One region of the Vreelandella gomseomensis genome, then DNA from elsewhere that is predicted to be linked to it. Evidence: predicted binding sites of a transcription regulator. Region 1 holds the regulator's gene; the other holds the start of a gene.

The links. Region 1 encodes FliA, which starts transcription of late flagellar genes. Its sites were predicted from a motif close to CTAAAGTTNNNNNNNNNNCNGCCGATA; they were not measured.
Region 2: a site for FliA is predicted at 3,910-3,936, ahead of QC815_RS06680 (DUF4019 domain-containing protein). Genes of this name have one in related genera too.

What each region holds. Positions count from the first base shown of each region.
Region 1 is NZ_JARWAI010000006.1:225,044-232,191, forward strand. Features, by position in the region: gene QC815_RS09995 (hypothetical protein) at 1-221, shown strand, start outside; gene QC815_RS10000 (OmpA/MotB family protein) at 250-930, opposite strand; gene QC815_RS10005 (motility protein A) at 936-1,754, opposite strand; gene QC815_RS10010 (RNA polymerase sigma factor FliA) at 1,832-2,533, opposite strand; gene QC815_RS10015 (flagellar protein FlhE) at 2,565-2,948, opposite strand; gene QC815_RS10020 (hypothetical protein) at 3,038-3,595, opposite strand; gene flhF (flagellar biosynthesis GTPase FlhF) at 3,592-5,760, opposite strand; gene flhA (flagellar biosynthesis protein FlhA) at 5,800-7,148, opposite strand, start outside.
Region 2 is NZ_JARWAI010000004.1:176,468-183,615, forward strand. Features, by position in the region: gene QC815_RS06665 (DUF1206 domain-containing protein) at 49-873, shown strand; gene QC815_RS06670 (slipin family protein) at 889-1,677, opposite strand; gene QC815_RS06675 (NfeD family protein) at 1,737-3,122, opposite strand; gene QC815_RS06680 (DUF4019 domain-containing protein) at 3,439-3,855, opposite strand; gene QC815_RS06685 (alpha/beta fold hydrolase) at 3,991-4,932, opposite strand; gene QC815_RS06690 (isochorismatase family protein) at 5,177-5,743, shown strand; gene QC815_RS06695 (GlxA family transcriptional regulator) at 5,793-6,731, shown strand; gene QC815_RS06700 (RidA family protein) at 6,919-7,148, opposite strand, start outside.

The sequences.
Region 1 (7,148 bases):
ACAGCGTGGCCGAATTCATTACCGAGCGCGCCGATGACGGTTTCTACGTGCATTTTTACCTGGACGATATCCATCAGCTGATCGCCGACATGGGCGACGGGGAACAGATCTTTCTGGGCTTCGACCAGGGCGAGCGGGATCCCTGGTACATGACATTCAGCCTTGAGGGCGCCGGCCAGGCGCTGACCCGCATGCAGCGACAATGCAAGCACGCGTCATGAAACCGGCTGATACTGGCGAGGGGCTGGCTTATTCTTGCGTTGACCGCTGGCGCAGCAGCAGTTCAACGCGGCGGTTGGCGGCTCGCCCCTGCGACGTTGCGTTACTCTCCATGGGTTGGGTATCAGCATAGCCGACGGCCCGCATACGGGAATCATCGAGCCCAAGGCTTTCCAGGTGGCGCACCACCGCAATGGCCCGCGCCGATGACAGCTCCCAGTTGGAAGGAAAGCGTGAGGTAGAGATGGGCACGTTATCCGTGTGGCCCTCAACCGACACCTGCCCTTCGAAGGCGTTCAGCACGTCCACCAGGCTGGCAACCAGATCGCGACCCTGCTCAGTGAGCCGTGCCCGCCCGCTGTCGAACAGCAGACTCTCATTGATACGCAGCGTCACGCCTTCCTGGCCCTGGGAAACATCCACACCGGGAATGCTGATGCCATCAAAGCGCGGCTGCACGCCGCTGTGTCGCGGCTGGATACCGGCCGCCAGGGTGGCCAGCGGAAGGTCTTCAATGGCGCCAGGGGACACCTCGGCAACACTGCCGGCGGCACCCTCGTCGTTGCCGCCAGGCGGGGCCAACGAGAGGAGCAGCACGAACAGGGTAATCAGCAGCGTCAGCACATCGAGATAGCTGGTTAGCCAGCTTTCCTCGTCCCCGCCGCCGGTGACCGGCGGCTCAAGCATTTGCCGCGTATGCCCATCTAGCATAGTGACTACCCTTTGGCGGCGGCGCTGGTTGAGGTACGCGGCTTCTTGACGTCAGGCTCGCGGATTTCGTCGTGATAGTTGGCGACAAACGAATTGAGCGTTTCTTCGATGAACGACGGCAGGCGGCGCTTGGTGATCAGCGAAATGCCTTCCAGCACCATGTTCATGGTAATCAGACGCTCTTCGGTACGCCGTTCAAGCTTCACCGCAATCGGCTTGAACACCAGGTTGGCCAGCAGGATGCCATAGAAGGTGGTCAGCAGCGCCACGGACATGCGCGGCCCGATCACGTCCAGGTTGCCGGAGTCCATGACCTCGAGCATGTTCACCAAACCCACCAGCGTGCCGATCATGCCGAACGCCGGGGCATAGGTCGCCATGGTACGAAAGATCTGCGCTTCGGCGTGCTCTCGCGCCTTGAGGCGCGCAATGCGCCAGCGCAGCATGTCGAAGATCTCGTCTTCCTTGGTGTTGGCAATGACCAGTTGAATACCGGTTCGCAGGAAGGGATTGCGGGTGTTTTCAAGCTCCTGCTCGACGGCGCGCACATCGCCCTTGAACCACAGCCGCGACATGGACACGAGCTCATTGATATCGTCACGCACGTAGGTATTTTCACGGCGGAATACGAGCCCGACGAGACGTACGACACGCAGCACTTCCTTGAGCGGGTAGCTGATGAAGGTGGCCGCAAGGGTGCCGGTCACCACGATCGCCAGCCCCGGCACATTGAGGAAGCTCCCCGGTGACTCGGCGGTAAAAAACAGGACGCTTACCAGCAGCAGTATGCTGGCGAGAATACCAATCAGCGTCGATGGGTTCATGGGGGTGCTCCTTAAAGCATTAATCCAGGCGTTAAAGTAGCATCATGGCCGGAAGCTGCGCCGCCGGCGGTAGACACCTACGCCGAGTCGTTCAACTTTGCGCGCAGGCGGCTGACCGCCTGGCTGTGCAACTGGGAGACGCGTGACTCCGTGACGCCAAGCACGGCGCCGACTTCCTTGAGGTTCAGCTCTTCCTGATAGTAAAGCGCCATCAGTAGCTTTTCACGCTCGGGGAGCGCCTCGATGGCGGCCTCCAGGGTTTCCCGCTGCTGGGCATCAAGTAGGTGGTCGAACGGCGAACTCCCGATCTCGCGATTATAGGGTTCGGCGCCGTCGGCCACCAGTTCTTCAAAGGGCAGTAGCTGACCGCTGTTGGTATCGTGGAGCAGCTGCTGATAGTCCCCCAGCGACATCGCCAGCGCCTCGGCGATCTCCCCCTCTTCAGGGGCGCGGCCCAGCGATTGCTCGAGTCGCCGGACGGTTTCATCCACGGCCCTGGCCGAGCGTCGGACACTGCGCGGCAGCCAGTCACGGGTGCGCAGCTCGTCCACCATGGCGCCGCGGATACGCTGGCTGGCAAACGTCGCAAAGGTAGCCCCCTGGGTGGCATCGAAACGGCCCAGCGCCTCCAGCAGCCCCATCATGCCCGCCTGGATCAGGTCGTCCAGCTCGATGCTGGCGGGTAGCCTGACCTGCAGCGTCAAGGCCTGACGTCTTACCAGTGGCATGTACTCCGTCATCAGCTCACTTTGTTTGATCCTGCCTTGTGCTGTGTACATCCTATTGCCTCGCGGCTAAACCACCTTTGACTCACTGGTAATTTATAATCATCTGCAGCCCTTTGACGCTGACGGGCCGCTGTCCTGGCCGCAGCACAAATTGAAAATGCAGCGGCGTTGTCGCCTTCAGTCCGGACAAGGCGCGGGTTTCCCCGCGCATCCCGGACAGGGCCACGCAGCGCTCGGGATGGCAAAGCCAGGCCCGCAGTGCGGCGCCCGGGGCATGCTGGTACTGCCACTGGATACGCCCGATAACCGCCGACTGCGCGACCATGCCTGCGGGAGGGCGAACCTCATCGCTGCGGCTGGCACGGTCGCTCATGGTCACCAGTAGGCCCGGCACCTGAGCGACCCAGCTGCCGGGCGCCGCCTGCGCCATGGAGCCGAAAGCCAGGACGAATACCATAAGACCCATTGCATGACGCCACCAGCCTAGCATGCTTCATTCCTTTTCATGAGCGAATAAGCCTCGTTTATTAGTCGCTTTACCGGCCTTCGCCGGGGTCAGCGGGCCAACAGCAGCAGCTCGATCCCGAAATAGCGATCCGCCGCCTGGCGCAGGTTTTCCAACAGCCCCTGCCTGGGCAGGTGCGGTTCGTGGAGCGCCAGCAAGCGCTGCGGGCCATTGTGCTGATGAAGCTGCTTGACGACATGATACATGCGCCCGAATGCCTCGGCATCGCTGCTCACCCACAGCGCCCAGCGCCGATGTGTCTGACTCAGCTCGGCAAGCGCTGGGGCGTCCGGCATCACGATCCGGATATCCCAGTCGGCGGGATCCTTGGCCCAGGCGCGCCCCAGGGCGGCCCACTGACCCAGACGCGCGCTGACCTTGCGTACCTGAGCCGGTTCATCAGCGGGCAGGCCGACCACCATCAGAGGCGTCTTGGGCGCCGGCGGGGTCACCGGCGGGGTCATCGCGGCCGCGCCGGGCACGATGGGCTCCTGATAGGCCATGGGCCCAGGGGCATCTACCGCCTCGGGAGGCGCTTCATCGCCGCGCTGCTGACGCTGCAGATCCGCCCATTTGCGCAGCCCGGCGGCTTGATCCTGAGCGCTCATGTCAAGCCCTCACGGTTGACGCTGCCCAGCTGGCGAATCGCGTCCCGGGCCATGAAGGCATAGACCAGCGCATCGAGCAGCGCCGTGTCACGGCGACGCCGCCGACTTGACAGCAGGTTCAATACATCGCTGTGCAGTGTCACGGCGGCTTCATCGTCGGCACAGTCCAGATGTCCCGCCACTGCGGCGATGCCGCTGGCCATCAGCAAGCGCACTTCGGGGCTGACCTCGCCGCTGTCGGCGTCTTTCAACTGCTGCCAGGCGCGTCGCGTCAGCGCTGCCAGCCCTTCGCTCTGCAGCTGGGTCACCAGCAGGCTCAAGACGTCATTGCCCAGACGCGCGGGGGTCAGCCAGTAGCGGCGGGTCACCACCTTGGCGCTTTCCGGGTCGCGCACTTCGCCGTACCAAGCGAGCAGCGCCCGCCCGGCTGCATCGCTGACTTCGACATAGGCAGTCCACAGCGTCATTGGCTGGCCTCGAAAACGCACCTTGACGTGATGATTGAGGGTGCTTTCGGCAAACAGCTGGCGCAGCGCATGGCGTTCACCGTGCAAGTGTACCCGCAATGCCGGGGGGGCCAGACTGACCCAGGTCAGGTATTGGTGCTCTAACCAACTCAGGGTGTCGCCGTCGGGTAATGCCGGCAGCAGGTGAACAGCGACGCCGTCGCGCTCGCTGAAGGTGGCCATGCGCGGCTGCCAGCCAGCGGGCTGACGGTGCTGGAGCCAGGGCAGCGCCATCCAGGCGCCATCGGCATCCAGGCCGATATCGGGCATCGCCCAGTCACAGCCGCGTTCGTTGCGCCGCGGCGACCAGGCCATACCCAGCATGCGCTGGGGCGGCGGGTAGCCCTGGAGCAGCGCATCGAGGCGCTGATCCTGCAGTACGCCAGGCAGATTGGCGATGTCCCAGACGCCCTCGAGACGCTCGAAGCCCACCATGCGTTCGCGCAGCCGGGCAAACAGCGACGACAGGCGGCGCCCCTGCCCCAATACATCCCGCGACCAGCGCGGCATGCTGATCGGTGCCGTTGCGGCCGGGGCGTTCGTGGTGCTGGTCACGGCGCTATCGAGTGCCTGATCCACCAGGGCGGCGGGGTCGGCCAGGGCCATATCCTCGGGAACCTGCTGGCCGTAGGCGCCAAACAGCACGCGCATGCCATGGCGCATGACGATATCGAGTATCGGCGCCAGCCGGCCGGCCTCATCCTGCTTGGTGATGATGCAGTCATCAAGCTCAGCGCCGGCGGCCCGAGCGGCCTGTCGATAACGCAGCACCACTTCCTCCAGGGTTTCAGGCTGGCTGGCGGCGTTGAGCAGCAGCACCAGCCTGACCTTGGAGCGACCGCCCTGCAGATGAGCGATCTGCTCGATCACCCGCTGGTCGCGCTGGCTCATCCCCACGGTATCGATGATCACCCACTGCTTGCCCTGCAAGCGACTCAGCAGGTCATCGATGGGTTGTTCGGCGTCCAGCGCGTACATGGGAATGTCGAGCAGGCGCGCGTAGATGCGCAGCTGCTCATGGGCACCGATACGAAAGCTGTCGGTGGTTACCAGCGCCACGGGGCGCGTGCCATGGCGCATGACAAAGCGGGCCGCCAGCTTGGCGGTAGTGGTCGTCTTGCCGACGCCGGTGGGGCCCACCAGGGCGACGATGCCGGTTTCATCGAAAAACTCGGGCTCGTCCTTGAGCACCGACAGCCTGGCCATCAGCCGCTCGCGCAGCCAGGCCAGCGCCTGCTCGCTGTCGGCGTTGGGCGAGGCGAGTCCGCTCGGCAGGTCGATCAGAATATCGTCGGCCAGCTCGGCGCTGAAGCCCACGCCACAGAGCAGTTGGCGCCAGCGATCGCTGCCGGTGGCCGTAGATTCCGCTACCGAATGGCGATCGGTCTGCTGGGTGGCCAGCAGCGAACGCATATCCTGCATTTCGCGTAGTAACCGCTCGCTCATGGATTCAAGCGGATCCTTCGGCGCTGAGGCCGGCTCACTGGGCGGCGGCGGTGAGGGCTCGAAATGGTCGACGGCCTCATCGGCCATGGCCAGAATCTCGACGCCACCTTCGGTGCGACGGTTGGCCACGATCAGGGCGTCTTCGCCCAGCGCTTCACGCACCTGGCGCATCACATCGCGACTGTTGGCGCCTACGAAACGTCTAACACTCATGGTCTACCCCCGAACCCTGAAAAAACAGCGCCGTTTGCATTAGCGTCCCCCGACCACGGTCGTCACCCGCAAGGTGCGGTCATCCGGAATTTCCGCCTGTGAAAGAACCGCCATATGACGCAAGCGACGGCGCAGGAAACGCGATAGTACCGCGCGCAGGGAGTGCTGAACCACCAACACGGGAGGCTCGCCGCTGCTTTCATGACGCTCAAGCGCCTGCTGAGCCTGGGTCATCAGCGTGTCGGCAAGCCCCGGTTCCATTGCCCCGTTGCCGTTCATGGCCTGCACCAGCACCTGCTCGAGCTGAGCATCCAGGCCCATCACGTTCAAGGTATCCTGACCGGCAAACCACTGCTGGGTGATCGAACGCCCAAGCGCCACGCGCACCAGCGCCGTCAGCTCATTGGCATCCTGCTGCTGGCCGGCGTATTCCGCCAGCGTGTCGAGGATGGTGCGCATGTCGCGAATCGAGACGTCTTCATCCAGCAGGTTCTGCAGGATGCGCTGCAGCACGGTCAGCGAAATAGCCTTCGGCACGACTTCTTCTACCAGCGATTTCTGATCGCCCTCCAGCTTGTCGAGCAGTTTCTGAACTTCCTGGCGGCCCAGCATTTCGGGCGAGTGGCGGTGCAACAAGTGGTTGAGGTGGGTGGCGATCACCGTGCTGGCATCGACGACCGTGTAACCGTAGACCTGGGCGTGCTCGCGCTGGCTGGCCTCGATCCACACCGCCGGCAGGCCAAAGGCGGGGTCCTGCGTGGCGGTACCCTGCAACTCTCCCGACACCTGCCCCGGGTTGATGGCCAGCCACTTGCCCGGATAGGCTTCGGCCCGGCCAATTTCAGCGCCTTTCATCGACAGCACGTAGGCGTTGGGCGACAGCTCCAGATTATCGCGGATATGCACCACCGGCGGCAGAAAGCCGACTTCCTGGGCAAACTTCTTGCGCACGCTTTTGATACGACCGAGCAGTTCGCCCTTCTGGCGCGAGTCGACCAGCGGAATCAGACGATGGCCGACTTCCAGGCCGAGCGTGTCGACCAGTTGCACATCCTCCCAGCTGGCCTCTGGGGTTTCCTGGGTAGGCGGCGGCGTGGCGGCAATTTCCTCCTTCACCAGGGTCTGCTCCTGGCGGCGCATGATGAACCAGGCAAGCCCGGCCAGCAGCAGGGTAAACAGGATGAAGACCATGTTGGGCATGCCCGGCACGATACCCAGCAGCCCCATGACCATCGCCGCCAGGATCATCACCTGAGGGTTGACGAACAGCTGGCTGATCATCTGCTGGCCCACATCCTGATCGGTATTCACCCGCGACACCGTCACGCCGGCAGCCGTGGAGATCACCAGCGCGGGGATCTGCGCGACCAGGCCATCGCCGATCGCCA
Region 2 (7,148 bases), on a different contig from region 1:
AGTTGCTTATGGATAATTGGCAAAAGCCTTATTGGTCAGGAGGACACCATGGCAAGCTCTACGCCCGCACCCGACCACCGCGATGCCATCAGCGCATTCGCCCGTTTGGGCTATGCATCCCGCGGCGTGGTTTACGTTTTGGTGGGGGGATTGGCGGCGCTCACCGCCATAGATCAGGGCGGCCAGGCGGAAGGCAGCCGTGGCGCGCTGGAAGCCGTGCTGGGGGCGCCGTTCGGTAAGGTGATGCTGGGTATTATCGCCGTGGGGCTGATTGGGTACGCCATGTGGCGCTGCATCCAAGCCTTCAAGGACCCCGACCATCACGGTACCAGCGCCAAAGGGCTGGTGATTCGCGCAGGCTTATTTGTCAGTGCGGTTACCCACACCTTGCTGGCATTTTTTGCCGCCAGCCTTGTCTTCCGCTTTCTTTCGTCCGGTTCTTCGGGTGGCTCAAGCGGGGGCTCGGAAGGTATGGCCAGTTGGCTGATGCAGCAACCCTTTGGCCGCTGGTTGGTGGCTGCCGTCGGCATCGCCATCATCGGTGCGGGTATCGCCCATGCCGTCAAAGGCTGCAAGGCCAAGTTTGACAAGCACTTCACCATGCCCTCGCGCACCCAAGCCTGGGCCTACCCGATATGCCGTTTCGGCCTGGTGGTTCGCGGGCTCGTCTTTGTGATCGTGGGTAGCTTGTTCATGATCGCCGCTTACCAGTTCGACCCCAACGAAGCTGGCGGCACGGCGGAAGCGTTTAACACCTTGCGGCGCCAGGCCTTCGGGCAATGGCTGTTTGGGTTTGTCGCCATTGGCCTGCTGGCGTTTGGGTGCTATAGCGTGCTTACCGCTATTTACCGCCACGTTGACCCTTCGTTATAGCCCTATCAGCAGCGTTTAAGCGTCGTCTTTTGGCGTACCCGATGCGGGCGGCATGTGCTTGGCTTTCATGTCCTTGAAGGCTTCCATGATGTCCATGGGCAGCGGGAAGACGATCGTCGACGCGTTCTTGTTGCTCATGTCGCTCATGGTCTGCAGGTAGCGTAGCTGCAGCGCAGCAGAGTTTTCCTGCATCACGTTGGCCGCCTCGACCAGTTTCTTGGAAGCCTGCAGCTCACCCTCAGCGTGGATGACCTTGGCGCGACGTTCACGCTCCGCCTCGGCCTGGCGGGCAATGGCGCGGATCATGCTCTCGTCCAGATCCACGTGCTTGATCTCGACGTTCGCCACCTTGATGCCCCAGGAGTCTGTCTGAGCGTCGAGGATTTCCTGGATATCGTCGTTGAGCTTGTCGCGCTCGGAGAGCATTTCATCCAGGTCATGCTTACCCAATACCGAACGCAGCGTGGTCTGCGCCAGCTGGCTGGTCGCCTGGGTGAAGTTTTCCACCTGGATAATCGCTTTTTCCGGATCCACTACGCGAAAGTAAAGCACGGCGTTGACCTTCACCGTAACGTTGTCCTGGGAGATCACGTCCTGCTCGGGCACGTCCATGGTGATAACACGCAGATCGACCACCTGCATCTTTTGAATCGCGGGGATCACGATAACTAGGCCCGGCCCTTTTACCTTCTGATAGCGGCCCAGAAAGAACACCACGCCGCGCTTGTATTCCGGCAGTATGCGGATGGAGGCGGCGATGAGTAGCACCACCAGTACGACTGGAACAAGATACGAGAGAATCATGGGGCACCTCGTTTAGCGGATGATCAATTACCTGACGACGGCCACCAGGGCCAGGGTCGCTAGGGATGTGAGACATAGACCGTCAAGCCTTCAAGACGCACGACCTTCAGTGCGTCACCCTGCTTGACGGGAGCATCGCTTACCGCATTCCAACGCTCGCTGTGCAGCCAGACGTGGCCGTTGGTTTCAAAATCTTCCAGGGCAACGGCACTGGCACCTATCATCTGCTCGATACCCGTATGTGCCGGGCGTCGGCGCAGCGTTGCAAAACGCGTCAAGGTCCACAACATCAGTCCGCCGGATACCAGCGCCACGCCGCCAATCAATGGCAACGAAATGGCCAGGTACTCGGCATCCATCAGCATGACCGACCCCAGCACAAAGGCAATAATCCCGCCCACTCCCAGTACACCAAAGCTGGGCATTAACGCCTCGCCCACCATCAGCGCCAATCCCACGATGATAAGCGCCAGGCCCGCATAATTGATCGGCAGCATCTGAAAGGCAAAGAGAGCCAACAACAGCGAAATAACCCCGATGGTGCCAGGGAACAGGCTGCCAGGGCTCGAAAGCTCGAAGATCAGCCCGTAAAAGCCGATGATCAGCAGGAAGTAGGCAATATTGGGGTTGGTAATCAGCGAAAGCAGCTCTGTGCGCCAATCCGGATCAAAGCGCTCGATGGCGAGGTCGGCTGTCTCAAGCGTCCGATCACCACCTTCCATGACCACCGTCGTACCGTCTATTTGTGAAAGTAAATCGTTCAGATCCTGCGCAATCACGTCGATGACGTTCTGCTCCAGTGCCTCATTGGCGGTGAGGTTGACCGCCTCGCGCACCGCCGCTTCGGCCCAATCGGCGTTCCGGTCGTGACGCTCGGCCAGGCTGCGGATAAAGCTCACCGCGTCTTCCATGACCTTGCGCTCCATGGCGCTGCTCTCGCTTCCAGACTCGCTTTCACTCTCGCCTTCCGATTGGCCTTCGGCGTTGTCATCCGCTTCATCAGCGCTGCCGGGAAAGCCGGAACCGCCCATCTGCACCGGCGTGGCAGACCCCAGATGGGTTGCCGGCGCCATGGCGGCGACATGGCTGCCATACAGCAGATAAGTGCCCGCACTGGCCGCTCGAGCGCCACTGGGGGAGACATACATAGCCACGGGAATGTCGGCATTCAGCATTTCACGGATCATGTCGCGGGTCGTGTCGACCAGGCCGCCCGGCGTATCCAGCTCAACGACAATCACCTCGCTGTTCTGCTCACGGGCCTTGCGCAGGCCGCGCTCAAGATAATCCTTGGTGGCGGGGCCAATGGCCCCTTCAATGTTCATGACCAGGGCGTTACGCGAAGAGGTCTGTGCCGTGGCCTGCCAGGCGAACGACAGCGCCAGCATCAACAAACCTGCCAGCGATAACCACAGCCAAGGGGATTTGTAAGAAAGGCTTCGCATGTCAGCTCTCCCCGTGCCTCGCGTCCTGAAACCATTGCCTAGCTGCCTGGGTCAGCAGCCATCATATAAGCACGTCCACCACCGGAATCATCATATACAAAACTTACACCCCGTATATTTTATGAACAAGTAATATCGCCACATCAATATACTTTCAACATAGCACTTATGGTGGGTTGGGTAATGAGGCGAAGCGTAAACTTCCTTAGCGGGAAAAATTGACTCGATTTAGCGCCAACCTGGCATTTTTATCCCTATCGGGAAATAAACCTGGGCACGCTGATTCGCCAGGCATGCAGCGCTGGTAGCTGGTAAATCAGGGCGTTTCCACGTAATAGCTGCTCACCCGCCAGGTGCCGTTTTCAAGGTGGGGGGTAACGGTCTCGAGCCGACGTCCGCTGTTCTCGAAGCCGGTTTGGAAGGTGAAGACGATATAGTCGCCGCTCGGCGCACCCGGCATGGACGTCTGGTGGCTGGTACGAACGCGCTTGCGCGAGGCCACTTCGCCAAAGTCCCGGCGTACAAGCTCAATGGTGCGCGCCAACATACCTTGTGAAAGCGGCGCTTTTAAGATCGGCGATGAGGTCTCCCAGGCTTGTTCATAATTACCGTTATCGATCGCTTTCAACCAGGCAAGCGCAGCGGCCTCCGCCTCATTGGCAGTATGGGCCATTACATGCGTACTGAAAGACAGCAGTACGGCCGTGATGATGCAACTGAGTATTTTGGGCATGACTGACTCTCGATACATGGGGACGGTCGAACAACGTCGTCCGATATAAAGAGTTATCGGAAACCGGCGAGGTTTCTTTAGGGGATTTGAGAGATCAGCCAATATCTTTGCAGCGCCCACGCTTGTTGTTACCCACTACAACCCCTGCAGCCACTGGCGAACGGTCGCGATGCCCTCTTCACTGACCACTAGCCCCAGGTGCGATTCGCCTTCCACCGTGGTGATGTCCGCATGGGGCACAAGCGGACGTAGCACGGGTTCGAATTGATCCGCATAAAACGCCTCATCCTCAGCTCCGGTGACCACCAGAACAGGCACCTGCACTGAGCCCAGCGCCTGACGAAAATCAGCCGGACTAAAACCGGTCATCAGCCGATATGAATAGGCGAGCGTCTCTGAGCCATCGCGGTATTCAGACGGCAAGTTGAACCGCAATACATCCGCCCCGTTGAAATGCGTGATGCCAATCGCGTTGAGCATGGAGATCGCCACAATCCTGGCGACACTTGGCTCGGCCCAACCACCGGAATTATCCCGAACAGTGGGCGCATCGTGGCCAAGGTAAGGCGCCAGCAGCAGATACGCCGAGGCAAGGTGCCCATGCTGCCCACCGGCAAAGCGCACCGCGAGCCCGCCCCCGGATGAATGACCACCAACGACCACCCTTGAGACATCGGTGTTGGTGTCTTTTATATGGGCAATAAGGTCCGCCAGGTCATCTTCAAGCTGCCCAATATAGTCGATATCGCCTCGGCGCACCGGCGAAGGACCATGCCCGCGAACATCCGGCGTATAGACACTGGCAGCGCCTGCCGCGGCTAACTCATGGGCGAGCGTTGCCAGGTACCTGCTGTCGGTTCCAGAGCCATGCACGAGGATCAACGCGGTATGGGCGTCACTTGGATAGTGGCGATACGCAAGCGCTGTTCCGTCCCGCGCTTCATACGTTTGCAGCGCGGGCAGCGGGCGTGATTCTTGCACAGAGACCAGCGCTTCAAAATCAAGGCTGTTCGCGTTTGCACCTGTCGACATCGCCAGCAACGCTCCCATGATGGCGATCACCATGCGTTGTCTCACTTACTCCTCCCACAGCCGTCACATCCAAGCTCGCTGCCACTTTCATGCAGTCATCCAGCGTGTTTTGAGCGTAGCAGAATCCGCAATGAGAACATGTCACGACAACGCCCCATGATGGTGGTGTTAGCGAGATAACACTCTCTATAAATGGCCGAATCTACCCCCTTTGTGACCGGACAACGCATCGTTGGCAGGATACGTAGCAGCTAATCTATCACCTCACTTCAACACGATGAGATTAGCCATGACCCACTCTAAAACTGCATTGCTATTAATTGATGTACAGGCCTCTTTCCCCGCCCGAAATTACTGGGATGAAGACCTTGCTCATGACTGGCGCCCTAGGCAAAGGGCCGTGCTAAATGCAGCTCAGGCACACAACATTCCCGTTATCCGCATTCTGCATGAAGAACCCGGCAGCCAAGGGCCTTTTGACCCGGATTATGGCCTTATTCGTCCGCTTGATGATTTTAACGATGACGTAGCAGTCACGTATCATAAACGTGCCCATAATGCCTTCACCGATACCTCGCTTGGGGACTGGTTACGGGAGCACGGCATTGAACGGCTTGCCATTAGCGGCATTCGTACCGAGCAGTGCTGCGAAACCACCGCCCGGATGGCATCAGATTTAGGGTTTAGCGTCGACTTTATCAGCGATGCTACCCTGACCTTCCCCATGACGCGCCACGGCATCACCTGGTCGGCCGATGATATCAAGGCACGCACCGAGCTGGTTCTTGAAGGCCGCTTTGCACGTATTATCAGTACACACGACATGATCAACGAATGGCAAAATACGCGTGAGTGAAGAGCGACCACATAGCCAAGCGCCATCCTCTAGAGCCACCACTTTACGGGTGGCGATACTGATGATGCCCGGCCAGGTGCCACTTGACCTGATTGGCCCGCTACAGGTTTTGCAGTGCGCAGATCGGCTCTCGATAGACGTTCAGGTTCACTATATCGGCCCCACTGCGGCCATACAGTGGTTAGGGCCGCTCACCCTTAGCGGCATTGACCCATTACCTGAACAGCTCTCCCCTCAAGATTTACTGCTGATTCCAGGGCAGTATCGCAATAGTCTTGAGCCATTAGCGCAACAGGAGTGCGTCACTTGGCTCAAGGCGAATGCCCACCATGCGGATACGCTGATGACTGTTTGCTCCGGCACGCTATTACTGGCGGATGCTGGCCTCTTGGAGGGGCGGCGCTGTACCACCCACCACACGCTAATCGAGCAGCTACAAGCCAAAGCCCCACAAGCAGAGGTACAACGTGATTGTATCTTTACCGAGGACGGGCGCTATTTAACCAGCGCTGGGATCTCAACAGGGATCGATACCATGCTCTACTGGCTAACCCGTGCTTGCGGCCATTCACTGGCCTTGGCGGTAGCGCGGGAAATGGTGCTGTATCTTCGCCGCAGCGGCCAGGAGCCTCAGTTGGGCGCCTGGCTTGAGGGGCGTAATCATGTGGATGAACGGCTGCATCGCGTTCAAGATGCCATCTGCGCCGCGCCCTCTCAAAGGTGGCCTATCGAAACGCTGGCGGCTAAAGCCGCCATGAGCGAACGCCATTTCCGGCGTCAGTTCAAACGTCTCACCGGCATGCCGGTGGGCGACTACATCACGGGGTTACGCCTGCAGCGAGCCAAGGCATTAATGACCGAAACGACATGGACGCTTGCGCGCATCGCGGAAGCGTCTGGATTCGGTGATGAGCGGCAACTACGGCGCATCTGGGCTCGCCAGGAAAAAGCGCCGCCTAGCGTATGGCGGCGCTCCCAGATATCTTGATTCATGATTTATTCAGCGTTATTGCACCATCGCATCATCACATGGTGTTGATTTGATAGGAAAAGATACCCCGAACGCAATGTCCGTCATGAACGGCCTGCCTTTCCTGAATCTCGATGTTGGTTAAAAAGTAGCAACCAAAGATCAGTGCAGCTCATGGGAAAGATTAAGCGTGGCGATGCTGTGGTCAAGCGTCTGAAAACTCAACGATGGCTTCAATTTCCACCGCAAACCCCTTCGGCAATGAGCCTACCCCAATGGCAGAACGTGCATGTTCACCGCGCTCACCAAGAACGGTAACAAATAGGTCGGAACAACCGTTGATGACCTCAGTGTGAGAGGTGAAATTTGGATCAGCATTGACCATACCAAACACCTTCACGACACGCTGAACCCGATCAAAGTCACCCAGCGCCT